Regions from separate parts of the Rhizobium sp. No.120 genome, predicted to be linked through region 1. Evidence: riboswitches for the same ligand, from Rfam matches in the RefSeq annotation. Region 1 holds a riboswitch; each other region holds the start of a gene.
What was found. A riboswitch is a leader RNA that binds a small molecule or an ion and turns the genes downstream of it on or off. The one in region 1 is predicted to bind thiamine pyrophosphate.

Region 1 (10,401 bases):
CGCTGTGACCAAGCGCCAGCAGCTCTTCGAGCATGATGGTGACCTTCACGCCGTTCGGCGTTCCAAGCGAATAGAGCTGGAGGGGATGGCGTCCCACAGGCAGTTCCTTCTCGTGGGTGGGGCCAGCAATCGGTCGATTGATATTGGCGAACTGGCCGCCATTGGCCTTGTTCCAGGTCCAGATTTTCGGCGGTGTGTATTCGGCAGAACCGGTCATGGGCATCCTCCTTTTCGGGAATCGAATTTGGGCGATCTTCGATGTAGCGCGCTACATAGGTCGCACATAGGGGCCGCTCTTCATTTTTGCGAGAGGAGAATGCGCACTCTTTAATGCGGAAGCGCTCCTGCCGCTTGGGCTGGAACGCGAGCTTCTCGACCGAGTTAGGTCACTGCCAATCTTCTGCAGGTCCATGAAACGAAAAAGCCTGCCGCGGGAGGAGGAGCGGCAGGCTTTTTACAAGAACCGAACAGCGGATGGGAGGAGGAGTTCCGCTATTCCTGCAGCCGTCCCTGGGAGGAGGATAAGGACGTCTGCCAAGCGAAGGGATGCGGGAGGAGATGCATCGCTTCGATGAGGAGAACATACCAGTCTTCTGCTCAGTTCATAGGCATTTCTTTGCAAGGCAGTTATGCGCCATGCGAAAACCGGGAAGCTAGATCAATCACAATCTTCAGGCAGTGCGCCGAAGAATGAGGGATGCCCATAAAGCAAAAGCGCCTGCTCAAGGGAACAGGCGCTGGCATAATACAGCTTTATAAGGAGCCGGTGCGGCCGTTAGCGAGCGATCGCTGCGCGGGCAACATCGCGGATATCGCCGCGATCGATACCCAGGTCGTGCAGTTCGCGCGTGGACATACGGCCAAGTTCGGCGACCGTCTGACGATACTTGCGCCAGTTATTGAAAGAGCGTGCTACGTTCATGATGATCCCCTTTCCTTGGGCTTTCGAAGCTGAGCGGCCGTGCTTGGCGCTCCCGTCGCTTCCATGAGAAACATATAGTCGAACCTGTCGGCTTTTTGCAGAGCTAAGGGATCAGTGCACCTATGCGAATAGTGCATACGTCGCCCGAAAAGCAGGCGGTCTTCCTGCCAGCGGTCGCGCCTACCTTCGCGATTTGCTGATGACAGCGCCGCCTTTGTCTGCGAAAAGAAGAGAGATGAGAGACAGGGGCGTCCGCCATCCGGCGGGCTGAGAAGCACCCTTCGAACCTGAACCAGATCATGCTGGCGGAGGGAGTCGCTCGGGACCTCGTAAAGCACCAGCACGTCGTCCCTGTGCGTCTCGCCCGCCTGAAAGGGGCGATATGCAAGACCAGACAACTGCAGGCAATCTGCTTCACAGCATGCGGGCGAACCCTCCCCTGGTGCAATGCATCACCAATTTCGTCGCCATGAATATTGCGGCCAATGTGATGCTTGCCGCCGGGGCATCGCCGGCAATGGTACATGCCGAAGAGGAAGCCGGCGAGTTTGCCGCGATCTCCGGCGCACTGACAATCAATATCGGCACGCTCTCGTCCGGCTGGCTTGCGGGTATGCTGAAGGCCGCGCAGTCGGCAAACGAGGCGGGCAAGGCCTGGGTCCTCGATCCCGTCGCCCACTATGCGACAGAGTTTCGTCGCAAGGCGGTAGCCCAATTGCTGGAGCTGCGGCCGGCGATCGTTCGCGGCAATGCATCAGAGATCATCGCGCTTGCCGGCGGCGCCAGCCGAGGTCAGGGCGTCGATAGCAGGGATGCCGTCGAACAAGCGGAAGATTCCGCCCGACTGCTCGCCGAAAGGCACGGCTGCATAGTCGGGGTCACCGGCGTTACGGATTTTGTGACGAATGGGCAGAAGGCGAAGCGCATCGCAGGCGGTTCGCCATTGATGCCGCAAGTAACCGCACTTGGATGCTCGCTAACCTGCCTCGTCGGTGCCTTTGCGGCGGCAGCTCCGGATGATCCGTTCCATGCGACCGTTGCGGCGCTCGCGGTCTTCGCCGTCGCCGGCGAACAGGCTGGAGCGGCTGCAGACGGGCCAGGCTCCTTCTCCTGGCGTTTCCTCGATGCTCTTGCCGCCCTTAGCCCGGAAGTGCTGGATCGCGATGCGAGGATATCAGCAGCATGAAAGACTTCGATCTCTCGCTCTATCTCGTCCTCGACCCCGTGCTGTGTGCCGACCTCGGCATGATTGAAACCACCCGTGCAGCCGTTGCGGGCGGCGCAACCATCGTACAGCTGCGCGACAAGTATGCACCGATAGCCGCCATGATCGAGACGGGCCGCGCCCTCAAGCAAATCCTGCACGGAACAAATGTCCGGCTGATCGTCAACGACAATGTCGAGGCTGCCATCGCTATCGGCGCCGATGGCCTCCATATCGGTCAGGAGGATATGAATGCTGCCGAGGCGCGCCGCATGATCGGCCCGGACATGATCCTCGGCCTTTCGGTAGAGACGGAGGCTCTCGCCTCCTCCATAGATACCGGCATCGTCGATTATGCCGGCGTCGGCCCGGTCTTCGCCACGCCCACCAAGCCCGACCACAAGCAGCCGATCGGCTTCGACGGGCTTGCCCGCATCGTCAGGCTTTGCCCCGTTCCATCAGTAGCAATCGGCGGCCTGAAGGCGGAGCATGCCGCGAGCGTTTACTCAGCTGGCGCCGATGGTCTCGCGGTCGTCTCGGCCATATGCGGCCAAGGGGACCCGCAAGCCGCGACAACCCTCATCGCGAAAGCCATCAAGGAGGCCCGTCAATGATCCGCAATGTCTTATCCATCGCTGGCTCCGATCCCTCCGGCGGCGCTGGCATTCAAGCCGACCTGAAGGCTTTCTCCGCCCGCGGCGTTTATGGAATGGCGGCCCTGACTGCATTGACCGCGCAAAACACGCAAGGCGTCTCCGGCGTCCATCCGGTGCCTCCACATTTCGTGGCAGACCAGATCAATGCGATCTTTGCCGACATCCAAGTGGATGTCGTCAAGATCGGCATGATCGCCAATGCCGCCATCGCCAGTGCCGTCGCGGACATTCTGGCGCGACATCGCGATGTACCCGTCGTCCTCGACCCGGTCATGATCGCCAAGGGCGGCGCCGCCCTACTGGCTGCCGATGCCGTTGACGTACTGACCACGCGATTGCTACCGCTGGCGACCGTCATTACACCGAACCTGCCCGAGGCGGCTGCGCTGTTGCATGACGCGGAGGCGAAAAGCCGCGAAGACATGGCGCGCCAGGCGCGTGCGCTTGCAGCGCTCGGGCCTTCAGCTGTACTCGTCAAGGGTGGCCATCTCGAGAGCAACGAAAGTCCAGATGTGCTCGCAAGCACCGGTCGCCTGACCTGGTTCGAAGCCGAGCGCTTGCCGACCAAGAATACCCATGGAACGGGCTGCACGCTCTCCAGCGCTATCGCGGCAGAGATCGCCAAAGGCCTGTCGCTTCCCGAAGCTGTCGCCGTCGGCAAGGCCTATCTCGCCGCCGCGGTTGCTGCCGCAGGCCAGCTTTCTGTCGGCAGCGGCCATGGGCCTGTGCAGCATTTCCATGCGCTGTGGGCGAATCTATAAGGAGGAGAGAAATGGCCCTATTACTCAACGATCAGGTCGTCGTTTCCGCTGTGGGATGCGGCCTCGTCCTAAGATAGGGCATAAGACGAGAAGCACTGCCCTGACGGGCAGCGCCTTTCTTTTATTGACGGTCGAATGGCAAGACCGGTTCAGGCCCAGCCCATAGTCAACACGCCAAAAAGTATGATTGCACCAAGGCCGATACGGTAGATGACGAAAGGCCAGGTCGAAAAGCGCTCCAGGAAACGCATCAGCCCCCAGATGGTGATGAAGGAGGATATGCTGCCGACGATCAGGCCGACGAGCAGAACCGACCAGGCTTCCATCGGAATATGCGCCTTATGGAGTTCATACAGTTCCTTCAAGCCGGCGAGCGCAATGGCAGGCAAGCCGAGCAGGAATGAGAATCGGGCGGCCTCTTCGCGCTTCAATCCGAGGAAGAGCGCGCCGGTCAGCGTCGAACCCGAGCGTGAGACACCGGGAATAAGAGCACCCACCTGCGTGATGCCGACGAAGAGGGCATCCATCAGCGTCATCTGACCGATGTCTTTCCGGTGGCGGCTGTAAAGCTCAGCCACCGCCAAGAGCAAGCCCATGACCAGGCAGGCTATGCCGATCACCCAGAGGCTGCGCAACGACGTGCCGCAGGCATTGAGGGAGGACGACAGCAGCAGGCCGGCGATCACGATCGGTACAGTCGCGATCACGATGGCGATCGCAAGCCGGATAGAGGGGGAGCTCCAGTCCTTTTGCCTGATTGCATCGAGCGACCCGAAGGTGACGTAACGAACGTCGCTCCAGAAATAGGAGACGATCGCGGCAAGTGCTGCAAGCTGCATCGTAGCCGAGAAGGCAGAACCGGGGTCCTGCCAGCCCAGCAAGGCCGGCACCAAGCGCATGTGGGCAGTGGATGAGACCGGCAGCAGCTCGGTCAATCCCTGCACGATGCCCAGAATTGCAATCTTGGCATAGCCCAGGGCAACAAAGCCCGTATCCACGCCTTGCGTACAAACATCAGCCACGTTTTGATATCCTCAGTTGTTCATGGGGGCTTTGCACCGGAGTGGTGCGACGAACTAGCTGTGAAACTGGTTCCCAAATCGAACTTGGCAACACCTGACGAAGGTGTCGCCAATTTCGCATCGGGACAGGTCGAGGATATAGCGGCGTAGGCTGAACTCTATCTGAAATTGCCGGCTCGAATTTCGGAGTTTGGTGTATTTCTAGCCTTCATCTTCCGGCAATGCCTGCATGTAGCGGATCACGGTGTAGAAGCCTGCAAGGAGGACCAGGGCGCCTGCCGCGTGATGCAGATTGTGCAGCATCGTATGGTGATGCCTGAGCAGAAGACAGCTCAGATTGTAAAGGGTTATGGCCACCGCCGTCATGAAGGCGGCGAGGAAAAACGCTAAGTTTCGCTGAAAGAAATCAATCATCACACACGCCTCGTTTGAGCGCCAACAGATTCCATAAGGATTGAGGAGGAATTACGACAGGGGCGCCTGGCTGCCAAACCAGGACGGATGTTCATTTCGTATAGAGCGCACGCGATCTTTCCAGATGTTTGAGCATCGCCTGCTCGGCGCCATCTGCATCGTTTTCAGCGAGGCGTGCAAGGATTTCCTCGTGTTCGACCAGCGTGAACTTTTCCTTGCCGGTCCAGATCAGCATGTCGGTGTGATAGGCTTTCAGCCATGCGAGCATCGCCTCGCTGACGGCAGCGAAGATCGGATTGCCGGAAATCTGGGCGATGCGCGTATGGAACTGCATGTCCGCCGAAATAAAATCCTCGGCATGTCCGAGTGAGGCGCGCTGCCGCTCGATAATCTCGGCTAGATCGGTGACATCTTTCTTGCTCGCGCGCTGGGCCGCCTCTCGCGCCATGCCTCGCTCGAAGAAGATGCGCGCGCTCTTTAGCTGTTCGAGAGAATCAGGTGATTGTGAGAGCATGATCTTTGCGGTGAGGTCGACCTGCCGAAAGATCGACTTCGCGGTGAGCTGAAGCACCTTGGCACGTTCGCCGTGGGAAATGTTGACCAGCCCCATATTGGCAAGTGCCTGCATGGCTTCGCGGATCGCCGGACGCCCGACGCCGAAGCGCTCCATGAGGACACGCTCGGATGGCATCTCATCTCCGGGCTTGAGCTCTCCCGACGTAATCAACCGCTCCAGCCGGTCAAATACTTCATCGGATAGCTTTCGCCGTACAATTTGTTCGACTGGCTCGCCCATGGAATCCCGCTTTCCCAAAGCTTTTCCTCCCTTATGCATTTTTGGCCGCCATGGCGGAAGCCCATACGAGTCGCCTTATCGGCACCCGGACAAAAAATAGTTGCAGAAGTTGGAATACTCATTATACCAGATCACCAGTTTGCGCCACGCGAAATCGTCGGCGAGAGGAGCATTCATCCACTCATGACCATCACCATCACCTACCGTATCGAAACGCCTGGTAGCATCGAGGCGATGGCTCGCAAGATCGCCAGCGATCAGTCGACGGGCACGTTTGTCGCTTTGCCGGGCGAGACGGAAGAGCTCAAGGCGCGCGTGGCCGCGCGTGTTGTGGCGATACGCCCCCTTGCCGACGCCGAGCGCCCGACCTGGCCGGAGGTAGCCGAGGGCCATGGCCCGATTCATCGCGCCGACATCGACATCGCCTTCCCGCTGGATGCGATCGGCACCGATCTTGCGGCGCTGATGACGATCGCGATCGGCGGCGTCTTCTCGATCAAGGGCATGACCGGCATCCGCATCGTCGATATGAAGTTGCCGGAGGCCTTTCGCGATGCACATCCCGGGCCGCAGTTCGGCGTTGCCGGCAGCTTGCGCCTGACCGGCGTCAGCGGTCGGCCCATCATCGGCACCATCGTCAAGCCGGCGCTCGGTTTGCGTCCAAAGGAGACCGCCGCCCTTGTCGGCGAGTTGATCAGCTCCGGTGTCGATTTCATCAAGGATGACGAGAAGCTGATGAGCCCGGCCTATTCGCCGCTAAAGGAGCGCGTCGAAGCCATCATGCCGTTGATCCTCGATCATGAGCAGAAGACGGGCAAGAAGGTCATGTATGCCTTCGGCATTTCGCATGCCGATCCCGATGAGATGATGCGCAACCACGATCTCGTACTGAAGGCCGGCGGCAATTGCGCTGTTGTCAACATCAACTCCATCGGCTTCGGCGGCATGAGCTTCCTGCGCAAGCGCTCCGGCCTCGTCCTGCATGCGCATCGCAATGGTTGGGATATGCTGACGCGCCATCCCGGCGCCGGCATGGATTTCAAGGTCTACCAGCAGTTCTGGCGCCTGCTCGGCGTCGATCAGTTCCAGATCAACGGCATCAGGGTCAAATACTGGGAACCGGACGATAGCTTCGTCGAATCCTTCAAGGCCATCAGCACGCCCCTCTTCGATCCTATAGATTGTCCGCTTCCTGTCGCCGGCTCCGGTCAATGGGGCGGCCAGGCGCCGGAAACCTACCAGCGCACCGGCCGGACGACGGACCTTCTCTATCTCTGCGGCGGCGGCATCGTCAGCCATCCCTTCGGACCGGCGGCTGGCGTTCGCGCCATCCAGCAGGCTTGGCAGGCAGCGGTCTCGGACATACCGCTTGCCGACTATGCGAGGGATCATCCGGAGCTTGCCGCCTCGATCGCAAAATTCAGTGACGGCAAGGACGCCTAACAGCAATGTCCAATCTTCTTCTCAGCTATTATGGCGATGACTTCACCGGCTCCACCGACGTCATGGAGGCGCTTGCCTCGAACGGCGTGCCGACGGCTCTCTTCCTCGACATTCCGAGCGAAGCCATGCTGGAACGGTTCAAGGATTGCCGCGCCATCGGCATTGCCGGCACCAGCCGTAGCGAAACGCCACAATGGATGGACGAACACCTGACGCCAGCATTCCAGTGGCTGAAGAGCCTCGACGCCGCCATATGCCATTACAAGGTGTGCTCGACCTTCGATTCCAGCCCCAGGGTTGGCAACATCGGTAAGGCAATCGAGATCGGCAAGGCGCTCTTTGCACAATCCGTCGTGCCGGTCGTTGTCGGTGCGCCGCAGCTCAAGCGTTACACTGCCTTTGGCCATCTCTTTGCCGCGTATCGGGGCGAAGTTTTCCGTATCGACCGACACCCGGTCATGAGCCGGCATCCGGTTACGCCGATGGATGAGGCCGATCTTGCCGTTCATCTGAGCAGGCAGACGTCCCTCCCCGTCAGCCTCGCCGATCTCATCACGATCCAGGCAGCCGATGCCGACGCGCGGCTCGATGCTCTGGCGGGAGGCAAGGAGGGTATCCTGCTGCTTGATGTCGACAGCCCGGAAACCCAGGCTGCCGCAGGACATCAGCTGTGGCGCCTTGCAGGCAAAGGCAATGCTTTTGTCGCAGGCTCGTCCGGTGTCGAATATGCCCTTCTCAATGCCTGGCGCAACGAAGGTTTGATCGGAGAAAAGCCGGAGTTTGCTCCTCCCGGCAAGGTCGACCGCCTCGCGGTCGTCTCCGGCAGCGTATCGCCGACGACCGAACGGCAAATCCGGCGTGCCACAGCCGACGGTTTTGACGGCATCGATCTCGATCCCTTGGCGCTTGTTGACGAAAATGGCGAGCAGGCGCTGGACGCCGCGGTCATCGCGGGCGTGGGCAGCCTCAAGGCCGGACGCAGCGTCATTCTCCACACGGCACTCGGCCCTTCCGCCGATCGTGGCGGCGATATCGACCGCATTCCCGGCGCCCGCCATCGCTTGGGGCAGGCTCTCGGCACGATCCTGCGACGGTTGATCGAGCAGGAAAATCTCGGCCGCGCCGTCATTGCCGGCGGCGATACATCGAGCCACGCGCTCAAGGAATTGCGCGTCGAGGCCCTGACGGCACTTCTACCATTACCGCAAACGCCAGGCTCGCCGCTTTGCACGGCGCATGGCAGCTACGCGCCCACCAATGGCCTGCAGATCGCTCTCAAGGGCGGACAGGTCGGCACCGACGGCTACTTCGCGCAGATACGCGACGGCCTAGGATCTTAGCTACACAATTTTTGGCGCGCATTGGCATGCTCATTGACTCATCATACCACTTGCGATACCATAATCCGAAAGTGAACGAGGTACTAACATGACTGCAATTGCTCTTTTCGGCGCCGGCGGCAAAATGGGCTACCGGCTCGCCAAGAACCTGAAAGGCTCGCGCTTCGATGTGCGGCATGTCGAGGTCAGCGATGCCGGCAAAGCCCGCCTGAAGAATGATCTTTCCATCGATTGCCTCCCCGTCGATGCCGCGCTGGATGGCGCGGACGTCGTGATCCTTGCAGTACCGGATACCGCGATCGGCAAGGTTGCTAGCGGCATCGTCGACAGACTGAAGCCCGGCACGATGGTCGTCGCGCTCGACGCCGCCGCCCCCTTTGCGGGTCATCTGCCGCAGCGCGAAGACCTCACCTATTTCGTCACGCATCCCTGCCACCCGCCGATTTTCAACGACGAAACCGACATGCAGGCCAAGAAGGACCATTTCGGCGGCCTCTTCGCCAAGCAGCATATCGTTTCGGCGCTGATGCAGGGACCGGAAAGCGCGTATGCCCTCGGCGAGGAAATCGCCAAGGTCATCTGGGCGCCCGTCATGCGCTCGCACCGCGTCACCGTCGAGCAGATGGCGATGCTGGAGCCGGGCCTTTCGGAAACGGTTTGCGCCTCGCTGCTCGTCGTCATGCGCCAGGCCATGGATGAGTGCGTCGCCCGCGGCGTTCCGGCGGAAGCCGCCCGCGACTTCCTGCTCGGCCACATGAACGTGCTTGGCGCAGTCATCTTCAAGGAAGTCGACGGCGTGTTCTCCGACGCCTGCAACAAGGCGATCGAATTCGGCATTCCTGCCCTCATGCGCGACGACTGGAAGAAGGTTTTCGAGCCGCAGGAGATCGCAGAAAGCATCCGTCGCATCACCTGATCGACGTCCCCCGGGAGGGCAATGCCCTCCCCTTGCTGCCCTGCCGGGAACAGGGCCTGTTTCATAACTGGGAGGAGACCATGAAACTGACACGCAGACTGACACTTGCAGCCTTTACCGCTGCATTGGCGCTGGGCACGGCGATGCCGGCCTTCGCGGCCGATCTGATCGCCATCATCACACCAGCCTTCGACAACCCATTCTTCAAGGCAGAGGCCGTCGGCGCCGAAGCCAAGGCGAAGGAACTGGGTTACGACACGCTCGTCATGACGCATGACGACGATGCCAACAAGCAATCGGAAGTCATCGACACAGCGATCGGGCGCGGTGCCAAGGCCATTATCCTCGACAATGCCGGTGCGGATGCGACGGTCGCCGCCTTGAAGAAGGCCAAGGATGCGGGCATCCCCTCCTTCCTCATCGACCGCGAAATCAACGTCACCGGCATCGCTGTCGCTCAGATCGTTTCCAACAACTATCAGGGTGCACAGCTCGGCGCGCAGGAATTCGTCAAGCTGATGGGCGAGAAGGGCAATTATGCAGAACTCGTCGGCCGCGAAGCCGATACCAATGCCGGCATCCGCTCGCAGGGTTATCACGACGTCATCGACGACTATCCGGATCTGAAGCTGGTTGCCAAGCAGTCGGCGAATTGGAGCCAGACCGAGGCCTACGCCAAGATGGAAACCATCCTGCAGGCGAATCCCGACATCAAGGGCGTGATTTCGGGCAACGACACTATGGCGATGGGCGCGATTGCCGCGCTGCAGGCCGCCGGCCGCAAAGACGTGATCGTCGTCGGCTTCGATGGCTCGAACGATGTGCGCGACTCCATCAAGGCGGGCGGCATCAAGGCGACGGTCATGCAGCCAGCTTACGCCCAGGCCCAGAAGGCGGTCGAACAGGCCGACGCCTATATCAAGAACA
Region 2 (10,401 bases), on a different contig from region 1:
CGGCCGTGACTGCCGCCTGCTGCCTGGCCTGTTTTCGTTGCTCCTGGAAGGCATAGAGAGAAACAAGAAGATCGGCTGTGGATTGCAGCTGCGGCCCAACCGGAACAGGGACGTAACGCTCGGTGATTTCTTCCAGCAACGCACCGCGCGGATCGGAGGCGATCGAGGTGATGCCGTTGTGGTCCGCCCCTAATCCGAAACGGGAAAGCGCGAGCGCTGCGTAAACATCATTGGACTGCTGGGCCATGGCCTTGCCACCTCCTGCTTCAAACATGTTCCTTTAACGCAGGTCTGGTTCCAATCCGTCGCTCGGCAAGCGTGATCATCTTGTGGCAGCCGGGGCTTTGGGCATGCTGCGGCGGGCCAGGCTTTCCGCCAGCGCCCGACGCTCGTCATAGGAAAGCGTTGCCGCAAAATCGACGGCACGCTGTTCGACCTTCGCTCTCAAGGCTATATCTGCATCGCGCGCTCTCGCCAGGGCCGCCGAAAGCGCCGCCGTATCGAGCGTGGGTTGGCCAAGGAGGGAGGCGGCATCGATCTTTGCCTGCTGTGCCTCGAGAATGGTCTGGCGCTCGCCCTTGCGGGCCTCATTGAGGGCAGCGCGCAAAGCTTTCCTCTGGGTCGACGGCAATTGCTCGCCGGCGAGCGGCATCATTTCGCCGCGTGCCTGCGTCTTGCGGATCCATGTCAGCCCGCCACCGGCCAATGCTCCGACCAGGAACGTATTCAACACCAAAAGAAAAATGACTACTATTCGAAAGCTGCGATCCGTCATTGGTTGTCCTGCTGCGCTATATTCGCGTCCGGTCCTATATCGCCAAACATGGTGGCGGTTCCATCGGAGACGATCGAGGTATCGGATGTTAGGTTTGGAACCAGGACGGCAATGGCAATGCTGCCGGCAAGCGCGCCGGCGATGCCGACCCCCACAAGGCCGATACCGGCCGAGCCAAAGCGGAACCAGCTTCGCATCGTCAGGCGGCGTACGAGCTTTGCGAGAATTCGCTCTTCCAGGCCGGTGGGACGGGGATTTACGACGTAGGTGTCGAGCAACGCGTCCAGATCGGCCGCGCGCGTAAGCGTTTCGGCGGCGGCATGGCTCTTGGCAAAATCCCGCGCGGCTGCGCGCTCAGCCTGCGGCCATCGGCCGATATCACCGCCATAGGCCGCAGTCAGTGCTTCAAACCGCTCGGCATTCATCGGACCCGCGATATGTTCAACCATCGCCCTCATCCTTCAACAAAAGCCCCTGCAAGGAGCGCCTTCCACGCGCAAGCAGGCTTTCCAGTGCATCGACGCTGACATCCATGACCTCGGCTGCCTCGGCATTCGACAGTGACTGATAGTAAACCAGAATGATCGCCTCGCGCTGCCGGGGCGCAATCATCTGTAAGGCCCGTTCGACGCGCCTCGACGGATCGTCCTCACTCATCAACCCCGCATCCGGCGCCGGTCCTTCATATTCGATGTCGGGCGGATGCTCGGCAAGAACGTCCTTGCGCCGACGCAGGCGGTCATAGCAAAGGTTGATCGCCACACGATGCACCCAAGTGCTGAAGCGAGCGTTGCGCTGGCGCCAGCCGCCGGCATTTCGCCAGACGCGCAAAAATGTCTCCTGCGCCACATCCTCGGCCTCGGCGGCATCGCCAAGCATGCGGGTCGCGACGGCGACGATGCGCGGCAATTGCCGCGCAATCATCATGCGCATTGCCGAAACGTCGCCCGCAGCGATACGGCCAAGCAGATCATCATCCGGGTCGCTACTTTTGGGCGCACGATCCCACCTCATCGACAATCGCCACCGCTCCAGTTCCCCACGATACCTGCATGACACCTCGCGCTCAGCCTTTCGGCCGGCAAACGGCGCCCCTTGGATCGCAGCATCTCGGTCAGCGTATCATCCTTCGACATCAAATGCGGGCTCACAGGAATTGAACGCGGCCCTTAGGGAAATCCGTCGCTCTCATGCCAGGAATTTTCGAATTTTCTTTCACGTTGAAAGGCCATTTAAGAATGGTCGCATAAAAAGCCGGCTTGCCAGAAGGCGGGAGTTTCAACAATTCGGACTCTAGCTATTGCCAGCTTGCAAGACGGCAGACAAAGGCTCAAGCAGATAAGAGCGGCGGCGGATTGATTGTTGTCCGGTCCTGCCGGTGTAGGGATAAAGCCTTGACAGTGAGACCCATGGCATGAAGGCGGAATCAAGACTTCGATGATCAATATCCGCTGACGGATCTGCGAACTCCGAAGGCTAAACGCATCATAGGTCACAACTTAACCGCTAGATAACTTCCCAAAGAAGCGTACCCGAGATCGCTCAGCCAATATATTTCGCCATCAGCTTCCGATTTTCACTTCACAAAATGGGGAAATTGCTCAGGGAAACTTGCGTGTGGCTTATAGTGCTTGACAGGATATATTCTGTTGCGATTTCCTTGCTCAATTTTTGAGGATAGATAAATACCTCCATCCTGTCGAGCATCGCTGGTATATGGGGCTTCAGCACTGAACGGCATGATGGAAGAAGAATATCAAGAAGAGGGGCACAGCTTGAACATCGGTTTCTGTGGAGAGGTGAATGAGGCGAACTAAGGAGGAGGCGGCAGAAACGAGGAACGAGATTTTGCAATCCGCAAAAGCTCTGTTTCTCGACAAGGGCTACGAGAATGTCAGCCTGGAAGAGATAGCCGTAGCCGCCGGTGTCACGCGGGGGGCGGTGCACTGGCATTTCAAGAACAAGCAAGGGCTGATGTTTGCAATCCGCGACGAGGCCCAGCAGCCGTTCAAGGATCTGGCGGAGCGGATGTCGAAGGAACTGCCGCCCAATCCGCTTGATCTCGTCGCCGATACGATAGCCGCGATATTCGACGATATTCACAGCGATCCGCGCAAGCGCAGCATGCTGAAAGTTATGATGCATCTCGACATGGCGTTTTGCGACGGCACCACGAGCCGGGCAAGTTCGTTTCGGCACGACATGCACGAAAATTTCGAACGCATATTCACCCTTATGGATGAAAAGACGAAACTTCCGGCTCCCTGGACGCCGGATACCGCCGCTTCGGCATTGACAGCGGTCATCGGCGGCCTGATCACCGAATGGACACTCGACCGAGGCAGCTTCGAATTAGTCCCGTGTGGACAGATGTTCATAAAGATGGTGCTGAAGACCTGGTTCCCGCTGGCACAGACGCAGGAGCTGGCGATTGCCACGATGATACCGGAAAAAGCCTAGAACGGCTTTCCCTTCGGAATTGAAGAGAACCGACGATGGCGGTTTTAAGCTTCTGCCAGGAGCTGAACCGATTTCCCAAAGCTGGAAATAAAAAAGGATCCGGAGGGAAAGCCAGATCCTTTGCTCTGATCGGAGGTCAACCGATCGATGAAAGAAGCCTGACGGATTGGAACGTCAGGCTTCTCATACCCGGCATTGAGCCGGGTAATTCGATATTAGAAGCTACGCTCGAAGCGCAGGATACCAGCCCACTGATCCTGGTTCACAGAATCGAAGTTGGTGTAGGAGACTTCCGGCTCGATGAGCAGGTTCTTGACCGGGTTCCACTTGACGTTGGTGGTAGCGGCAAAGATCTTGGAGTCGGTGTAGGCGAGCTGGAGGTTCCACTTCAGCTTTTCGTTGATCGGAACGCCAACGCCGCCCCAAACAGCCCAGTCACCCCAGCCGCACTTCGACGGATCGTTAACAGGGCAAGCCGAACGATCGAGGTTGGTGCCTGCGTACTTGTTCAGCTTGTCGCCATCGGTGTTCCAGCCGCCCATCAAGAAGGCCGAGAAGGTACCGAAGTCAGCATCGATACGGGCCTTGATGGCGCCTTCTTCGACGATCGAGTCGTAACCACCGACGACCTTGAAGCCCCATGCGCCCGACTTGAAGCCAGCACCGGCGACAACATCAGGAGCGTAATGGTTGCCCTTGTCGTCAGACCACCAGCTGGAGCCATAGGAAGCGCCCGAGCCACTGGAGTTCGAGTCTTCAACCGAAACGACAGCCGTGAAGCCATTGCCGGCATCGTAGCTGTAGGTCAACTGATTGAGTTCGTACGGACCGTCATAGATCACGTCGTCGTTGATGACGTCGCCGGCGTAACCGATGTAATAGTTATACTGCGAATCTGCCTTACCGACGAGGAAGCCGCCGAGGCTGATGTTGGCGAACAGCAGCTTCGTGGAGGTGGAGTTGCCGTCGTTCCAATCCCAACGGATGACCGTGTTGGTCTTCAGCGGGCCGTATTCGGTGTCGGTCGCGGTGTCGACGCTCAGCTCTGCACGGGTGTGCCACAGCGTACCGTTATGGCTGTTCGGGTTGTAGGCATCGTACCACTCGCCTTCGGTACGGACGCGACCGCCGATCTTGAGGCAGGTTTCAGTGCCTGGAATGAAGAAGTAGCCAGCGCCATATGCGTCGCAGATGCGAACGTATTCCAACGGCTCGGGCTCAGCAGCGACGATCGCGTCGGCCGCATGGGCGCCAGAAACTGCTGCCAGTGCAGCAGCGGAGCCGAGAAGAAGGCTCTTGATGTTCATTATTAAACTCCTGGTTGCAATATGCATTCCAATTTACCGCGAGTACAAAGCTGGAATACCACCCTAAGGAATACGTCGGTCTAAACGCAACCGGGCAGTCCGGCAAATACGCACCTGATGTCGGCTTGAGTCCCCTCTAACCTCCATGATTCACCCCCGCGGCAAAGGTTTTGAAATGCCTCTACCGATCCGGCCGATTGCTCGTCCGTAAGACAATTAATGTCCTGTATTTGGTTTACAAACAGCCCGTATGTTTGTCAATTCTGTGAACCCCTCTCCCCCCGACTAGACTTGATTGCTGTTGCTTAAATGCAACTGGAGGCGACAGGACTGGAATCGCTCCTTCCGGCGAGTGCGACGGCATCGCACAGTTAAGGCAAATGCGTGCCGGCAATCGATCGCAGCACGGCGGCCGGCGTTGCCGCTGCCGCCGAACCATCCAGGCCAATGTCGCGGATCGGCGATGGCGCCATTGGAAAGGGACAAATCGCGAATGAACGAGAATAGTCTTCTGCCAAGTAAGCGAGGCAGAAAGAGTGGCTCGGTCAAACTTTGCTATGACTACTCAAGATTTGAGTTTACATAACAGTGGCGACCGAATGCTGTTCTCTGGCATCAACGCACGGGAAATCGAAGCCATATTGGAAGACGATGTAGACCATGGAACTTCCTCAAGTTGTTCTCGATGTCCTCGACACCGTTCCAGACCTGACAGCTATCCCCACTTTCGGTCAGATGGTGTGGAATACGCAGGCAACGTTGCGGAAGTTTCCCAATATTGCGTCTGTCGCCAGGGTCGGTGTCTCTGGCCAAGGTGAGCCGATCGACATGATTTCGATCGGGAACGGCTCGAAGTCCGCCTTATTTGTTGGAGCGCCACACCCCAATGAGCTGATCGGTTGCCTAGCTATCGAACATCTGATCGCGCGTTTGTGCGCCGACCCAGCGCTTCGCGAAGCGTTGCCATATCGTTGGCACTTTATCAAAGCGATCGAGCCGGACGCCATCCGTTTGAACGAAGGGTGGTTTTCCTCGCCTGGGGATATTCTGACTTATTATGAAAATTACTATCGACCGCCATTGGATCGGCAGGCGGAATATGCCTTTCCCTGCACTGAGGATGATCGACTGAGCCGCCATCCGATGCCTGAGAACCTGGCTTGGCGACGCGCGATCGAGCTGGCAAAGCCGGATTTTCTGTATTCGCTTCACAACTCGGAATTCGGTGGTGCCTTTTTCCTCGTTTCCGGAATGCCGCCGGGCTTGGCGACAGAACTCAGGGGATTATGCGGGAGATATGGATTGCCACTCAATGTCGTCGGAGACGCGGCGCTCAACGAGCTCAAGTGGGAACCCGGGCTCTATCGTTTTCCCAATATGTGCAACCATCCCGGTGAGATCGGTTCCTCCGATTATCGCGAACCAGGTATGCGGCCTATTGGCAATTCGAGTGCCGGCTATAGCGCGGCCAACGGTACTGTTTGCCTATTTGCCGAAGCCCCGTACTGGGACTGCGATTTATTGCTAGATGTGACGCCATCTCCTTACAGCAAGGCTGATGTCGAAGCCAATCTCAGAGACTGGAACCGTGAAGCGCTCCGGCTTGCCGAACGGGCTCTGGCACTTGACTACGCAAAAGCGAACGTCGCTGCGGACAATATGTGGCGTATCATCCTTGAACACCGGAATCACTTCTCCAATACGAGTGAGGTCCGGACAGCGGACGCGGCGCATGACGAAGCATTGACATGGTCGGAGTACACGATCCGACATGTTGGTGGCCGGATGGAGCGGCTAAGCACGATTGCGCTTGCGCGTCGGTTGGCGCTCAGCTCACTGGATCGGCGAGAAGGGTTTCGCTTGGCCTCCAATTGTCATGATGCGCTGTCAGCACAGACAGAGATTCTCGCTCAAACGGAGGGTTTGCGACCGGTTCCGCTGAAGCGGCTCGTCCAATTCCAGCTGCATGCCGGTGTCGCAACGATGACAGCTTTGTTGGCTGGTAGGAAACCATGAGGCGCAGCTTTAGGTTCCCTTCAGTGAACACAGCAATCGCGAATGCGGCCGGGCAGACTTGACAGGAACCGACGGGAAAGCATAGCCTTTCAGCATTCACCAGGGGGGTCCCGGCAAGGGGCTGAGATACTGCTGAACAATGAGGCTTTGCCTCCTGTGGCGCAGTGACCCGTTGAACCTGATCCAGTTCATACTGGCGTAGGGACGGTGCAAGCGCTCGAAGGCTTCGGATTCCCACGTGGATTCCATGCCGGCGTCTTTCCATCATTCCGGCTGATTGACTGGGTCTCCAACCGCAACTTGGAGCCTCAAACCATGAATATTGCCGCAAAGACCCTCACTCCGACCGTCACCACCGGCCCGCTGCCGGCATCGCGGAAGATCTATGTCTCCGGAGACATTCACGCAGACATTCGCGTGCCGATGCGCGAAATCAGCGTCCATCCGACCTCTGGCGAGCCGCCTGTTGTTGTTTATGATTCTTCCGGCCCCTACACGATCGAGGGGGCCGAGATCCGCATCGAGCAGGGTCTGTCGCAACTGCGTCGCGACTGGGTTCTCGCTCGCGGCGATGTCGAGGCTTATGAAGGCCGGCATGTGCGCCCCGAAGACAACGGCTTCGTCACCGGCGAGCGGCTGACACCGGAATTTCCGGCCAAGCGGCAGCCTTTGCGAGCAAAGGACGGCAAGGCCGTCACCCAGCTCGCTTATGCACGCGCCGGCATCATCACGCCTGAGATGGAATTCATTGCCATCCGCGAAAATCTCGGCCGCAAGGCGAAGGCGGAAGCCCTGATTCGTGACGGCGAGAGTTTCGGCGCCCATATTCCCGACCATGTCACGCCGGAATTCGTCCGCCAGGAAGTCGCGGCCGGCCGGGCGATCATTCCGGCTAACATCAATCACCCCGAAAGCGAGCCGATGATCATCGGCCGGAATTTCCTGGTGAAGATCAACGCCAATATCGGCAATTCCGCCGTCACCTCCTCGATGGCTGAGGAAGTCGAGAAGATGGTCTGGGCCGCGCGCTGGGGCGCCGATACCGTCATGGATCTTTCGACCGGCCGCAACATCCACAACATCCGCGAATGGATCATCCGCAATTCGCCACTGCCGATCGGCACGGTGCCGCTCTACCAGGCGCTCGAAAAGGTCGGCGGCATTGCCGAGGACCTGACCTGGGAGATCTATCGCGACACGCTGATCGAACAGGCCGAACAGGGCGTCGATTACTTCACCATCCATGCCGGCGTGCGGCTGCATTACATTCCGTTGACCGTCAATCGCGTGACCGGCATCGTTTCGCGGGGCGGCTCGATCATGGCCAAGTGGTGTCTCCATCATCACCGCGAGAGCTTCCTTTACGAGCATTTCGAGGAAATCTGCGACATCTGCCGGGCCTATGACGTCTCCTTCTCGCTCGGCGACGGCCTGCGACCGGGCTCGATTGCCGACGCCAACGACGCCGCGCAGTTTGCCGAGCTCGAAACGCTCGGCGAATTGACGAAGATCGCCTGGGCAAAAGACTGCCAGGTGATGATCGAAGGCCCCGGCCACGTGCCGATGCACAAGATCAAGGAGAACATGGACAAGCAGCTCGCCGTCTGCGGCGAGGCGCCCTTCTACACGCTCGGGCCGCTGACGACGGATATCGCGCCGGGTTATGATCACATCACGTCCGGCATCGGCGCCGCTATGATCGGCTGGTTCGGCACGGCGATGCTCTGCTACGTCACGCCGAAGGAGCATCTTGGTTTGCCTGATCGCAACGACGTCAAAACAGGTGTCATTACCTACAAGATCGCAGCGCATGCCGCGGATCTCGCCAAGGGTCATCCGGCCGCCCAGGTCCGTGACGATGCCCTGTCGCGCGCCCGTTTCGAATTCCGCTGGGAGGACCAGTTCAACCTCTCGCTCGATCCGGACACAGCTCGCAGCTTCCATGACGAAACCCTGCCGAAAGAAGCTCACAAGGTCGCGCATTTCTGCTCGATGTGCGGCCCGAAATTCTGCTCGATGCGAATTTCGCATGACATCCGCGCCGAAGCACAGAAGGAAGGGCTGGAAGCCATGGCGGCAAAATACCGGGAGGGTGGCGATCTCTATATGCCGATCGACACCGCCTCGCATTCGGCCGAGTGACATGCGTATCCTTGTGAAAGGGGCCGGCGTTGCCGGCCTCACTGTCGCCCACGAGCTGATCAGGCGCGGAGCCGAAATCACGGTCCTAGATCCAAGCCGGAATTTTCAGCGCGCCGCCTCCTGGCTTGCCGGCGGCATGCTGGCGCCATGGTGCGAACGCGAAAGCGCCGAGGAGACCGTGCTGATGCTCGGCCGTGATTCCGCCGATCGATGGGACGAGATTCTGCCTGGCAAGATCGTCCGCAACGGCACCCTCGTCGTCGCACCGAATCGCGATCTAAACGAGCTGAAGCGATTCGCCAGCCGCACGACGGATTACCGCTGGCTGGACGAAGACGACATCGCCGCCCTTGAGCCTTCGCTTGCCGGCCGGTTCCGCCAGGGCTTGTTCTTTCCGCAAGAAGCACATCTCGATCCCCGCGAGGTCCTGCAATCATTAAAGAACGGTCTATCTGCAAAAGGCGCCACCTTTAGCGGCGAACTCCCGGATGATGGCGGCTTTTCCGAAGTCGTCGATTGCACGGGGGCTGCTCATATCGGCCAAATCCAGGATTTGCGCGGCGTGCGAGGCGAGATGCTCTATCTGGAGAGCAGGGAGATCGCACTTTCACGGCCCATCCGCCTGCTGCATCCACGCTTTCCCGTCTATATCGTGCCGCGCGGCGAAGGCCTGTTCATGATCGGCGCGACGATGATCGAGACCGATTTCAAAGGGCCGATCACCGCTCGCTCGCTGATGGAGCTCCTGAACGCAGCCTATGCGCTGCATCCGGCCTTTGCTGAAGCCGCCGTGGTCGAAACCGGCTCCGGCATCCGCCCTGCCTTTCCTGACAATCTTCCCCGCGTAAGACGCGAGAGAGGGACCATCTTCGTCAACGGCCTCTATCGTCACGGCTTCCTGCTGGCGCCGGCGATGGCCGAGAAAGCCGCCGATCTCGTCTTTTCCGGACACAACGAAAGGAGCCGCCAATGCGCCTGATCATCAATGGCGAAGCGCAGATTGTTGAAGCAACGACGCTTTCGCAACTCCTCTTGGCACTCGAATATGAGGGCGAGTGGCTGGCAACCGCCGTCAATGGCGAACTCGTCCATAGCGAGGAACGCGGCGACCATATCCTAACCGACGATGACAGGATCGAGATCCTGACACCAATGCAGGGAGGCTGACCATGCTTGAACTCTACGGAACGCAAATCGCATCGCGCCTTCTTCTCGGCACCGCGCGCTACCCCTCCCCCGCCGTACTGGCGGAATCCGTCAAACGTTCGCAAACCGGGATCGTCACCGTGTCGCTGCGCAGGGAAACGGCAGGCGGGCGCAATGGCGGTGCCTTCTTCGAGATGATTCGCGAGCTCGGCGTTCGCGTCCTTCCTAATACCGCCGGCTGCCACGGCGTATCCGAGGCGGTGCTAACCGCGAAAATGGCGCGTGAAGTGTTTCGGACCAACTGGATCAAGCTCGAAGTGATCGGCAATCACGATACGCTGCAGCCCGACGTCTTCGCGCTGGTGGAGGCGGCGAGAATCCTCACCAACGACGGTTTCGAGGTCTTTCCCTACACGACGGACGATCTCATCGTCGCCGAGCGGCTGCTGGAAGCTGGATGCAAGGTGCTGATGCCCTGGTGCGCGCCCATCGGAACGGCGGCGGGGCCGCTCAACCTCTCCGCCCTGCGCTCGATGCGAGCACATTTTCCCGAGG
Region 3 (10,401 bases), on a different contig from region 1:
AGAACCGCCGTACCCACCTCGTTCATCGTCACATGCGACGCCTCTTTTGGCGTCATGCCGAGAGCAAGGTTTCGCTCGACATTTTCCACGACAACGATCGCATCGTCCACGACGATGCCGATGGCGAGCACCAGGCCGAACAACGTCAGCATGTTCAGCGAGAAGCCGAAGGCGAGCAGGAAGGCGAAGGTGCCGATCAGCGAAACGGGGATGGCAACAATCGGGATGATCGCCGTCCTCCAGGACTGCAGGAAGACCAGCACGACGATGGCGACGAGGATCGCCGCCTCGAAGATGGTCTTGTAGACTTCATGAATCGATTCGGCGATGAACTCCGTGGGGTTATAGATGATGCGATATTCGAGGCCCTGCGGGAAATCCTGTGCAAGGCTTTCCATCGTCTTTTGAATATCGGCGGCAGCATCAAGCGCGTTCGTGCCCGGGCGAGCGAAGACGCCAAGCGCCACGGCCGGGCTGCCATTCAGATAGCTGTTCGTGACGTAATCCTGCGCGCCGAGCTCGATGCGAGCGACATCCTGCAGCTGCACGAGACGACCGTTGCCCGTCGCCTTGACGATGACATAGCGGAATTGCCGCGCATCGGAAAAACGCCCCTGCGTGGTGACGGTATATTGAAAGGCGTTGGTGCCGGATACCGGTGGCCCGCCGATCGTACCGCCGGAAACCTGTACGTTCTGATCGCGAAGCGCCTGAACGATGTCGCCGGCGGTCATGCCGTAGGCGGCAAGCTTTTCCGGATCCAGCCAGATGCGCAGCGAATATTGGCGCTCACCGAAGAGCTGGACGTCGCCGACGCCATCGAGACGAACGAGAAGGTCGCGGATGCGCGTACGGGCATAGTTGGAAATATAGAGTTGGTCGTAACGATTGTTCGGCGAGAGGAGATGCACGACCATCATCAAGTCGGGCGAGCTCTTGACCGTCGTGATGCCGATGCGCCTGACGTCTTCCGGCAGGCGGGGTTCGGCGATGGAAACGCGGTTCTGCACCAGCACCTGCGCCTTGTCGAGGTCGGTGCCGAGCTTGAAAGTGATGGTTAGCGCCATGGAGCCGTCGGCGCTCGAATAGGAGGACATATAGAGCATATCCTCGACACCGTTGATTTCCTGCTCGATGGGCGTCGCCACCGTATCGGCAATCGTCTGTGCGTCGGCGCCCGGATAGGAGGTGCGCACGACGATGGTCGGCGGCGCGACTTCGGGATATTGCGCCACCGGCAGCTGGAAATAGGCGATGCCGCCGACGATCAGCAGCACGATGGATAGGACCGATGCAAAGATCGGCCGATCGACGAAGAAGTGGGAAAACCTCATTGGCTTGTCCCCTGTGCATCGGCCTGGGCCGGCGGCTCATCATTCGTCGCCTGCTGCGGCAGTTCGATCAGCTGCGGCGTTACCTTGACGCCCGGCCGAATGCGTATCAACCCGTTGACGACGATCGTTTCGTCGCCGGTCATGCCGTCACGAATGACGCGATAGCCGTAGAGTTTCGGCCCGAGACGCACGGATTTCGGTGTGATGTTGCCGGCGGGATCGACGGTATAGACGACGCGCTGGTTCTGATCCGAACCGATGGCTTCGTCCGGCACGAGGATCGCCTTGTAGGTGTTGGATCCCTGCACCTGGACGCGCCCGAAAAGGCCGGGCTGCAGGATAAGATTGGGATTGGGGAAGCGGGCGCGGACGCGGATCGTTCCGGTCTCGTTATCGACGCGGTTTTCGGCGAAGTCGAGCTTGCCCTTGAACGGCTTCTGGCGAGAGTCCGCGATAGTCACGGCTACATCGAGACCGCCGCCGCCCTGCTGCAGAGCGCTGCCATTCTTGCGGGCCTCATCGGCGTAGGAAAGCAGCCGGCGTTCATCGACATCGAAATAGAAATCGATGGGATCGAGTGAGACGATGGTCGTCAGCACGGTCTGATCGGCCTGCACGAGGTTGCCGACCGAGATCAGGCGCCGGTCGATACGGCCGCTGAGCGGCGCCGTGATCCTGGTGAAATCCATGTCCAGATTGGCGCGATCGACCGTCGCCTGCGCGCCGCGCACATTCGCCTGCGCCGAAATGAGATCACGACGTCGATCATCGAGCGTCGAAGCCGACTGGCTGCCCGTCGTCGACAGGGATTCCGCCCGCTTATATTGCGCATCGGCCAGCGTCAGGGATGATTTTGCCACTTCCAACGCGGCCGTCGCTTCGTTCAGCGTGGTGATGAAGGGCCGCTGGTCGATGACAAAAAGCAGATCTCCCTGCTTGACGATAGCGCCATCCTGGAAATGCACCTCCTGCAGGTAACCGCCGACGCGCGAGCGCACGGAAACTTCATCGACCGCCTGGAAGCGCCCGATGAACTCGTCGCTATCGACGACATCGCGAACCACAGGCTTGGCGACTGTAACGGGCGGTGCTGGCGGCGCACCTTGCGCAAGCGCCTGGGCGCTCGAGAAAACGACAATTGCACAGCTCAACAAGACGGCACGCGGCAGCATCGGCATGAAGCCCCCTTTGAAAAACCGCATGCGGCAGCAGGCGCCGTCATCACGGTACGCTCACGAAATTTATCTGCAACTTTCCACGAAGAACCCGCCGCCGTCAGGCGCAGTGAAATCAGGTCGCTTCGGACTTCCCCAACATGCGCCACGGGCCGCACCGGCCCGGGGGTATCAACCGGAGCGTGGTCCGGCAACATGCGTTTATGTATAAACGGTTTATCGGATTCGACAACAGGGAATGAATGGTCGCGACCGAGCGCAACCGATTGTTTTTATTGCTAGTAAAGACGCGCATAGGATGAGCCAATATGAGCCTCAGCCCTCCAGCTCCTCGCGCAGCATTTCGAGCTCCAGCCATTCCTCTTCCATCTTTGTAAGGCTTTCGCGCAGCTTTTCCATCTCCGCAGCAAGGCGGTTGAAGGTTGCGGCATCCTTGGAAAAGAGGTTCGGATCGGCCATTTTCTTTTCGCGGGCGGCAATCTCGGCTTCCGCCTTGGCCATTTCCTTCGGCAGGTTTTCGAGTGCAAATTTCTGCTTATAGGAAAGCTTGCCTTTGCCCTTTGAGCTGTCGCCAGCCGGCGCTGCAGCTTCGGCCGATTTCGGCTTTTCCGCCGCCTTTTCAGCCCGTTTCCGTTCCTCAATCGCTCCCTTGCGTTGGGCGAGCATGTCGGAATAGCCGCCGGCATATTCGATCCAGCGGCCATCGGGCTCTTCCGGATCGGCGGGCGCGATCGTCGAGGTCACTGTGCGATCGAGAAAATCGCGGTCGTGGCTGACGAGGATGACCGTGCCAGCGAAACCGGAGACGATTTCCTGCAGCAGATCGAGCGTCTCGATGTCGAGATCATTCGTCGGTTCGTCGAGGATCAGGAGATTGGTCGGCCGGGACAGGATACGGGCCAGCATCAGCCGCGCGCGTTCGCCGCCAGAAAGATTCTTGATCGGAGTGCGCGCTTGCTCCGGCTGGAACAGGAATTCCTTCATATAGCCGGTCACATGCCGCTGCTCGCCATTGACGAGCAGGTTCTCGCCGCGGCCATCCGTCAGGTAGTTAGCAAGCGTATCCTCCGGGTTCAGCTCCTCGCGCTTCTGGTCGAGCGTTGCAATCTCCAGATTGGTGCCGAGCTTGACCGTGCCGCTGTCCGGCTCCAGCTGCCCGGTCAGCATCTTCAGAAGCGTCGTCTTGCCGGCACCGTTTGGGCCGACGAGACCGATGCAATCGCCGCGATGCACACGGATCGAAAAAGGTGCGACGATGACCCGCTCATTATAGGCCTTAGTGATCTTGTCCGCCTCGATCACCAGCTTGCCGCTTTCCTGTGCATCAGACGCAGCCGCCTGTACCGTGCCCAAAGCGCCCTTGTGGCCGCGATAGCGCGAACGCATGTCCTGCAGCTCGCCGAGCCGGCGCATATTGCGTTTGCGTCGCGCCGTCACGCCGTAGCGCAGCCAGTGCTCCTCGCGCTCGATCTGCTTGCCGAGCTTGTGCTGCTCCAGCTCCTCGGCTTCCAGCACCTGATCGCGCCAGGCCTCGAAATGAGCAAATCCTCTGTCCAGCCGGCGCGATGTGCCGCGATCCAACCAGACGGTCGCGGTCGAAACCTTCTCCAGGAAACGCCGGTCGTGCGAGATCAGCACGAGCGCGCTGCGGCTCTTTTGCAGTTCACCTTCCAGCCATTCGATCGTCGGCAAGTCCAAATGGTTGGTGGGCTCGTCGAGCAGCAGGATATCCGGCTCGGGCGCCAGAACGCGCGCAAGAGCCGCACGGCGCGCCTCACCGCCGGAAAGATTCTTCGGATCCTCTTCGCCGGTCAGACCGAGATGAGAGAGCAGATAGGTGACGCGATAGGGATCATCGCCAGGCCCAAGGCCGGCTTCGGCATAGGCCGCGACCGTCTTGTAACCGGCAAAATCGGGCGCCTGCTCGAGATAGCGCACTGTCGACGATGGGTGGCGGAAGACTTCGCCCGACTGCGCCTCGACGAGACCAGCGGCGATCTTCAGGAGCGTCGACTTGCCCGAACCATTACGTCCGACAAGGCAGATCTTGTCGCCCGGCTCCACCTGCAGGCCGGCACCTGCGAGCAGTGGCGCACCGCCGAAGCTCAGAAAGATGTCGTCGAGTTTCAGAATGGGAGGGGCCAAGATCAGACTCCGGAAAGATCATAAGGGCGGGCAAGAACGATCGCCCTGCCGCTGCCGAGCGAAAAGCGCACATCGCCTTCCGCTACGTTGGAAATGGTGCGCGATGCGCCGAAGGGCAAATGAAAATCGCGCAAGGGATAACGGGCATTGTCGATGAAGAGACCCGTGAGATCGCTGAAACCGAGAACCGAAAACAGAGAACCGGCCGGCAGCGCGAGCGAGAGATCGCCCGGCGGAAGCGGCATCGCCTCCTCGTCACCCGATGTCAGCAGCACGTCAAAGCCTTTTTCGGCGAGCTGGATACCATATAGCAGATGCTGGATCGCATGATCGGACCGCTCGCCACCCATGGCGCCCGCCAGGATCAGTCTCGTGGCACCGCGATCAATCGCTTCCGAAACGGCGATCTCGCCATCCGTCGCTGCCTTGGCCGCCGGATAGGGCTGCTTCGGCACGTTCGGAAAGGCCCCCTGGAGATCGGCAGGCGTGGAATCGAAATCGCCGACCCACAGCTCCGGCTCCACCCCGAGCGCGAGCGCATGGCGCATGCCGCCGTCGGCTGCGATGAAACGGCTGTCGGAAACCGCGGCGCGCAATCGCTCCGTCAGGCGAAGCTCGCCGCCAAGCAGGATGGTGAAGGTGGTGGACTGGCTCATGAGGCAAGCCCATAGCGCAAAGTCATATGCCTAGGGAAGAGCGGCTTTACCGGAACAGCCCAGGCGGGCTGATTACTCGGTCGTTTCCTTTATGGCAGCCTGGACGACACGTTCGTAGCCGCTGACGTAGCGATCGAACAGAAACGAAAAGCTCTCAATGTCCTCGGGCGACCAATCGGCAAAGATGCTCCCGATAACGGCGTATTTCTGCACCTGGATTTCCGACAGCAAACGCTGCCCGAGGGCGGTCAGCACCACGACGATACGCCGCGCATCCGCCTGCGATGCCTTTCGGCGCAACACACCACGTGCCACCATGTCGGCAGTGATGCGGCTCGCGCGCGAGGGATCGATGCGCAACAGCTCGGCAATCGTGCCGACCGTTACCTCGCCCGTATCTTCCGCCCGCCGCACGACATCGAGTACATCGAGATGCGAAAGCTCGAGCCCGGGGGCGACGTTCTGAATGGCGAGCCTGCCGATCATGCGACGGCCAGTCAGCAAGCGCATGCGCATCATCGCCTGACCGATGCGCAGAAACTTCTCGTCTTCGGCCAGCGTTGGAACTTCGATATCTTTTGTATTCGTCGCAGATGTCATCCCTTCAGCATAGCAGAGGTCGAGGAGAAACAAAACATGCAAATGGCATTCACCTGCCATTGACAATTATATGCTAATAGCACATATCTTCTTCCATGAAGACCGGGCGTCCCGCGCATTCGCTCGATAGCGCAGCGTTCCGGCCCAGTTCGGGTTCCTTGCTCCATGGACATGCAGACAAGCTTCACGCCGCTCGTGGCGGATCACAAACGGCGGCTTATTCTTTTCCTGTTTCTGATGACGGCCATGTTCATGGCGACGCTCGACAATCAGATCGTCTCGACGGCACTGCCGACGATCGTCGGCGAGTTCGGGCATCTGGATCGCTTCGGCTGGATTGGCTCGGCTTATCTTCTCTCGCTTTCCGCCGTCATGCCCGTCTATGGCAAGCTCGGCGATCTCTTCGGCCGTAAGTACGTGATGATGACGGCGATCGCGATCTTCACGGTCGGCTCCGCCGTATGTGGCCTGGCCGTCTCGATGAACACGCTGATCGCCGCTCGCGTCCTTCAAGGCTTCGGCGGCGGCGGCATCATGGTCTCGATCTTCGCCGTCAACGCCGATCTCTTCGAGCCGCGGGAACGCGCTCGCTATCAGAGTTATTCGAGCCTGGTGCTCATGGCTTCCGGCGCCATAGGTCCCGTTCTCGGCGGCACGATGAGCGATCTCTTCGGCTGGCGTTCGATCTTCCTCGTCAACGTGCCGATCGGCTTCATCGTGCTCGCCGGTCTTGCCTTCATGCTGCCCTACCGCAAGCCGGCCCGCCGCCCGAAGATCGATTATGCCGGTGCCGTCGTCCTTGCCCTGACGACGACGAGCATCGTGCTTGCAGCTGACGGCAGCGAGCTCTTCGGATCTCTGCTGTCGCCACAGTGCCTGGGCATCATCGCCTTCGGCATCGTCTGCGCTATCGCCTGGGTCTTCATCGAGCGTCGCGCACCCGAGCCCATCGTTCCGATGACGTTGTTCCGCAACCCGACATTCGGCCTTCTGCTGATCATCTCGATCACCAGCGGCGCCGTGGCCATCGGCATGGTCAATTATTTTGCGCTCTTCTTGCAGACGACGACAGGCCTTTCGCCCTCCATGGCCGGGCTGCTGTTCATACTCCTGACCGGCGGCATCGTCTGCGGCTCGCTTTCCGCCGGTCGGCTGATCGCGGCCAAAGGCCGTTACAAGCCCTTTGCCGTTGCCAGCGCCAGCTGCAGCACCATCGCATTCGCTTCGCTTGCCTTCGTCCATGCCGGCACGCCAGTCGTCCTCATTGGCAGCCTGATGCTGCTGCATGGCATCGGCATCGGCCTTGCCCAGCAAGTGCCTGTCATCGGCGTACAGAATGCAGCGGCTGCCCGTGACGTCGGCGCTGCGACCGGCGCCGTCACGCTGTCGCGCATGGGCGGCGCCTCGATTGCCATCTCCATCTACGGCGCGATCATTGCTGCCAAGCTCGGCAATGTCGGCGTCTCCATATCAGGGGTATCCAACATTGAAGAGCTGACGCCGAAGATGATGGCCGCCTTGCCCGAGATTACCCGCGAGGCCGTGGCCAACGCCTATGCGAGCGCCTTCAGCCCGTTGTTCATGACCGCCGCCAGCATCTGCCTCTTCGGCCTTTTGACGGCGCTGACGCTGAAGAATGTGCAGCTCCCAGGTGCCGCGAAGAAATTCGAAAGTCCGGCGGTCGCGGAGGCCGCCGAGTAAATCTGTCATGCTGCAATCGGCAAGGGAATCATTTCCCTTGTCATCCCTCCGTCACGAGATTAAATCTGCCCATGCTCTAACGGGGTGCCTTATGTCCTTCGGACATTTCGGCTGAGAGGCTTTCACCGGCCAACCCGCGGAACCTGATCCGGCTAACACCGGCGGAGGGATTAGACGCGTGACGAAATCATGGCGCCCTTTCCCTTTCAAAATGAAACCAAAAAGGAGGCGCCGTCATGCAACACCGCTCGCTATTGTCACTCTTCGCCGGCCTGGCCCTTGCCGCCGGGACGACCTTTTTTGCCGCACAGCCTGCCGCAGCAGCCGACAAGACCCTGACCATCTACACCTATGAAAGCTTCACCGCCGAATGGGGTCCGGGCGCCAAGATCAAGGCAGCCTTCGAAAAGACCTGCGGCTGCACGGTCAATTACGTCGCCGTCACCGATGGTGTTGCACTTCTCTCCCGCCTGAAGCTGGAAGGGACGGGCACCAAGGCCGACGTTGTTCTCGGCCTTGACACCAATCTCATAGATGAAGCGAAGGATACCAGCCTCTTCGATGCCAGCGGCGTCGATACCTCGGCCCTCAAGGTTCCCGGCGGTTTCAAGGATGACGTCTTCGTGCCCTACGACTACGGCCATTTCGCCGTGATCTATGACAGCCAAACGGTTAAGAATCCCCCCAAGAGCATGAAGGATCTCGTCGAGGGCGATCCCAATCAGAAGATCGTCATCGAGGATCCGCGCACCTCGACGCCGGGTCTCGGCCTGCTGCTCTGGGTTAAGTCGATCTATGGCGACAAGGCCGCCGATGCTTGGACAAAGCTCAAGGGCCGCATCCTAACCGTCACCCCCGGCTGGTCGGAAGCCTATGACCTCTTCACAAAGGGCGAAGCGCCGATGGTGCTCTCCTATACGACGTCGCCTGCCTATCACATGATCGAGGACAAGACCGACCGCTATCAGGCAGCCGCCTTCTCGGAAGGGCACTATATCCAGATCGAGGTCGCCGGCCTCGTCAAGTCCTCGCCGAACAAGGACCTGGCCCGGGACTTCCTGAAGTTCATGATCTCTCCAGGCTTCCAGGACATCATTCCGACAAGCAACTGGATGATGCCGGTTTCAGCCACTTCGGAGCCACTGCCGGACGCCTTTAACAAGCTCGTGGTGCCGTCGAAGACCTTCCTGATGAGCCCCGCCGACGTCGACAAGAACCGTAAGGCCTGGATCGACGAATGGCTGACCGCCACCAGCGGCAACTGACGCCTTGATCATACTTACGGCACCCGAGCGAAGAGGCGCTATTTCAGGCGGGGCAGTCAGCCTTGCCGGCATCGTGCTCTTCGTCGGGATCGCCGTGCTCGTCCTGCTTGCCGCCGGCATCGAGTCCGGCGGCACCAATCCCTTGGCAGATCCCTACTTGCTGCGCGTTCTGCGTTTCACGTTGCTGCAGGCGGTGCTTTCGACGCTCCTCTCCGTTGTGCTCGCCATTCCGGTCGCGCGCGCATTGGCGCGCCAGCCGCGCTTTCCCGGCCGGCTTTGGCTCATCCGGCTGATGGCCGTGCCGATGGGCCTACCTGTGCTGATCGGCGCGCTCGGCTTGCTCGGCATTTGGGGTCGGCAGGGGCTCATCAATCAGGCGCTATCGGCACTCGGCCTGTCACAGCCAGTTAGCATTTATGGCCTGGCTGGCATTCTGCTTGCGCATGTCTTCTTCAATATGCCGCTCGCCTGCCGGCTGATGCTTGCCGGGCTGGAACGCGTGCCGGCGGAATATTGGCTTGTGGCCGGCGGGCTCGGCATGCGGCCCGCCTCGGTCTTCCGCTTCATCGAATGGCCTATCCTGCGCGGCCTTATTCCCGGCATTGCCGGCCTGATCTTCATGCTCTGCGCCACCAGCTTCACGCTGGTTTTGATCCTCGGCGGCGGCCCAGCCGCAACGACGCTGGAAGTGGCGATCTATCAGGCGCTCCGCTTCGATTTCGATCCCGGGCGCGCCGTCATGCTGTCGCTGCTGCAGATCGCCGTCACACTCCTTGTGCTGGGCGCCATGACGCTGTTTCACGCCCCCGACGATCACGGGCTCACGGGTGGCCGTGCTCTGCGCCGCATCGATGGTCAGGGAATGGCTGCGCGATTCGGCGATGCCGCGTTGCTGGTGGCCGCTACACTCTTTCTCGGCATGCCCCTCGCTTCGATCGTCGTGACCGGTCTGGAAGCAAATCTTCTGAAGCTCGTCGCCCAGCCGATCTTCCTGCAGGCGGCATTCACGAGTCTTGCAATCTCGCTTGCCGCCGGATTTCTCGCCGTGCTGATATCCTTTGCGATCATTCGCGCCCGCTCAGCGGCAGACCGCCGAAAGACCCTTGGTCTGCGCGGTCTGTCCCTCGCACTAGTCGCAAGCTCCTCTCTCATCCTGCTGGTACCGCCGATCGTGCTGGCGACCGGCTGGTTCCTGGCGCTCAGGCCATTGGGCGATCCCAGCCGCTTTGCAGCCGTCCTCATCATTGTTATCAATGCGCTGATGGCGCTGCCCTTCGTCATTCGTGTCATCGAGCCGGCCTATACAGTCCATGTCAGCCGCACCGGACGATTGGCGGCAAGCCTCGGCCTTCACGGCATTGCGCGCCTGCGCATGATCGATTGGCCCGGTCTGCGCAAACCGCTCTTCACGGCGCTCTCTTTCGCCATGGCCCTGTCGCTCGGCGATCTCGGCGCCGTCGCGCTCTTCGGCTCCGATAGTCTGATGACCCTGCCCTGGCTGGTCTATAGCAAGCTCGGCAGCTAC

Region 2: linked by a shared signal. The riboswitch ahead of thiC (phosphomethylpyrimidine synthase ThiC) and the one ahead of thiM (hydroxyethylthiazole kinase) in region 1 are both predicted to bind thiamine pyrophosphate.
Region 3: linked by a shared signal. The riboswitch ahead of thiB (thiamine ABC transporter substrate binding subunit) and the one ahead of thiM (hydroxyethylthiazole kinase) in region 1 are both predicted to bind thiamine pyrophosphate.

What each region holds. Positions count from the first base shown of each region.
Region 1 is NZ_BAAJNQ010000006.1:42,433-52,833, forward strand. Features, by position in the region: gene yghU (glutathione-dependent disulfide-bond oxidoreductase) at 1-217, opposite strand, end outside; gene ACYJRZ_RS18430 (DUF1127 domain-containing protein) at 776-922, opposite strand; TPP riboswitch at 1,157-1,253, shown strand; gene thiM (hydroxyethylthiazole kinase) at 1,305-2,108, shown strand; gene thiE (thiamine phosphate synthase) at 2,105-2,740, shown strand; gene thiD (bifunctional hydroxymethylpyrimidine kinase/phosphomethylpyrimidine kinase) at 2,737-3,543, shown strand; gene ACYJRZ_RS18450 (undecaprenyl-diphosphate phosphatase) at 3,693-4,565, opposite strand; gene ACYJRZ_RS18455 (hypothetical protein) at 4,767-4,979, opposite strand; gene ACYJRZ_RS18460 (transcriptional regulator NanR) at 5,071-5,775, opposite strand; gene ACYJRZ_RS18465 (hypothetical protein) at 5,703-5,897, opposite strand; gene oiaX (3-oxo-isoapionate-4-phosphate decarboxylase OiaX) at 5,959-7,218, shown strand; gene ACYJRZ_RS18475 (four-carbon acid sugar kinase family protein) at 7,224-8,558, shown strand; gene ACYJRZ_RS18480 (phosphogluconate dehydrogenase C-terminal domain-containing protein) at 8,647-9,474, shown strand; gene ACYJRZ_RS18485 (D-ribose ABC transporter substrate-binding protein) at 9,555-10,401, shown strand, end outside.
Region 2 is NZ_BAAJNQ010000005.1:165,564-175,964, forward strand. Features, by position in the region: gene ACYJRZ_RS17345 (DUF1800 domain-containing protein) at 1-247, opposite strand, end outside; gene ACYJRZ_RS17350 (periplasmic heavy metal sensor) at 323-775, opposite strand; gene ACYJRZ_RS17355 (hypothetical protein) at 772-1,224, opposite strand; gene ACYJRZ_RS17360 (RNA polymerase sigma factor) at 1,217-1,789, opposite strand; gene ACYJRZ_RS17365 (TetR family transcriptional regulator) at 2,579-3,235, shown strand; gene ACYJRZ_RS17370 (porin) at 3,451-4,542, opposite strand; gene ACYJRZ_RS17375 (M14 family zinc carboxypeptidase) at 5,203-6,558, shown strand; TPP riboswitch at 6,650-6,781, shown strand; gene thiC (phosphomethylpyrimidine synthase ThiC) at 6,874-8,700, shown strand; gene thiO (glycine oxidase ThiO) at 8,702-9,679, shown strand; gene thiS (sulfur carrier protein ThiS) at 9,670-9,867, shown strand; gene ACYJRZ_RS17395 (thiazole synthase) at 9,870-10,401, shown strand, end outside.
Region 3 is NZ_BAAJNQ010000009.1:90,839-101,239, forward strand. Features, by position in the region: gene ACYJRZ_RS22630 (efflux RND transporter permease subunit) at 1-1,334, opposite strand, end outside; gene ACYJRZ_RS22635 (efflux RND transporter periplasmic adaptor subunit) at 1,331-2,512, opposite strand; gene ACYJRZ_RS22640 (ABC-F family ATP-binding cassette domain-containing protein) at 2,825-4,654, opposite strand; gene ACYJRZ_RS22645 (thiamine diphosphokinase) at 4,657-5,310, opposite strand; gene ACYJRZ_RS22650 (MarR family winged helix-turn-helix transcriptional regulator) at 5,383-5,910, opposite strand; gene ACYJRZ_RS22655 (MDR family MFS transporter) at 6,076-7,611, shown strand; TPP riboswitch at 7,682-7,798, shown strand; gene thiB (thiamine ABC transporter substrate binding subunit) at 7,848-8,876, shown strand; gene thiP (thiamine/thiamine pyrophosphate ABC transporter permease ThiP) at 8,884-10,401, shown strand, end outside.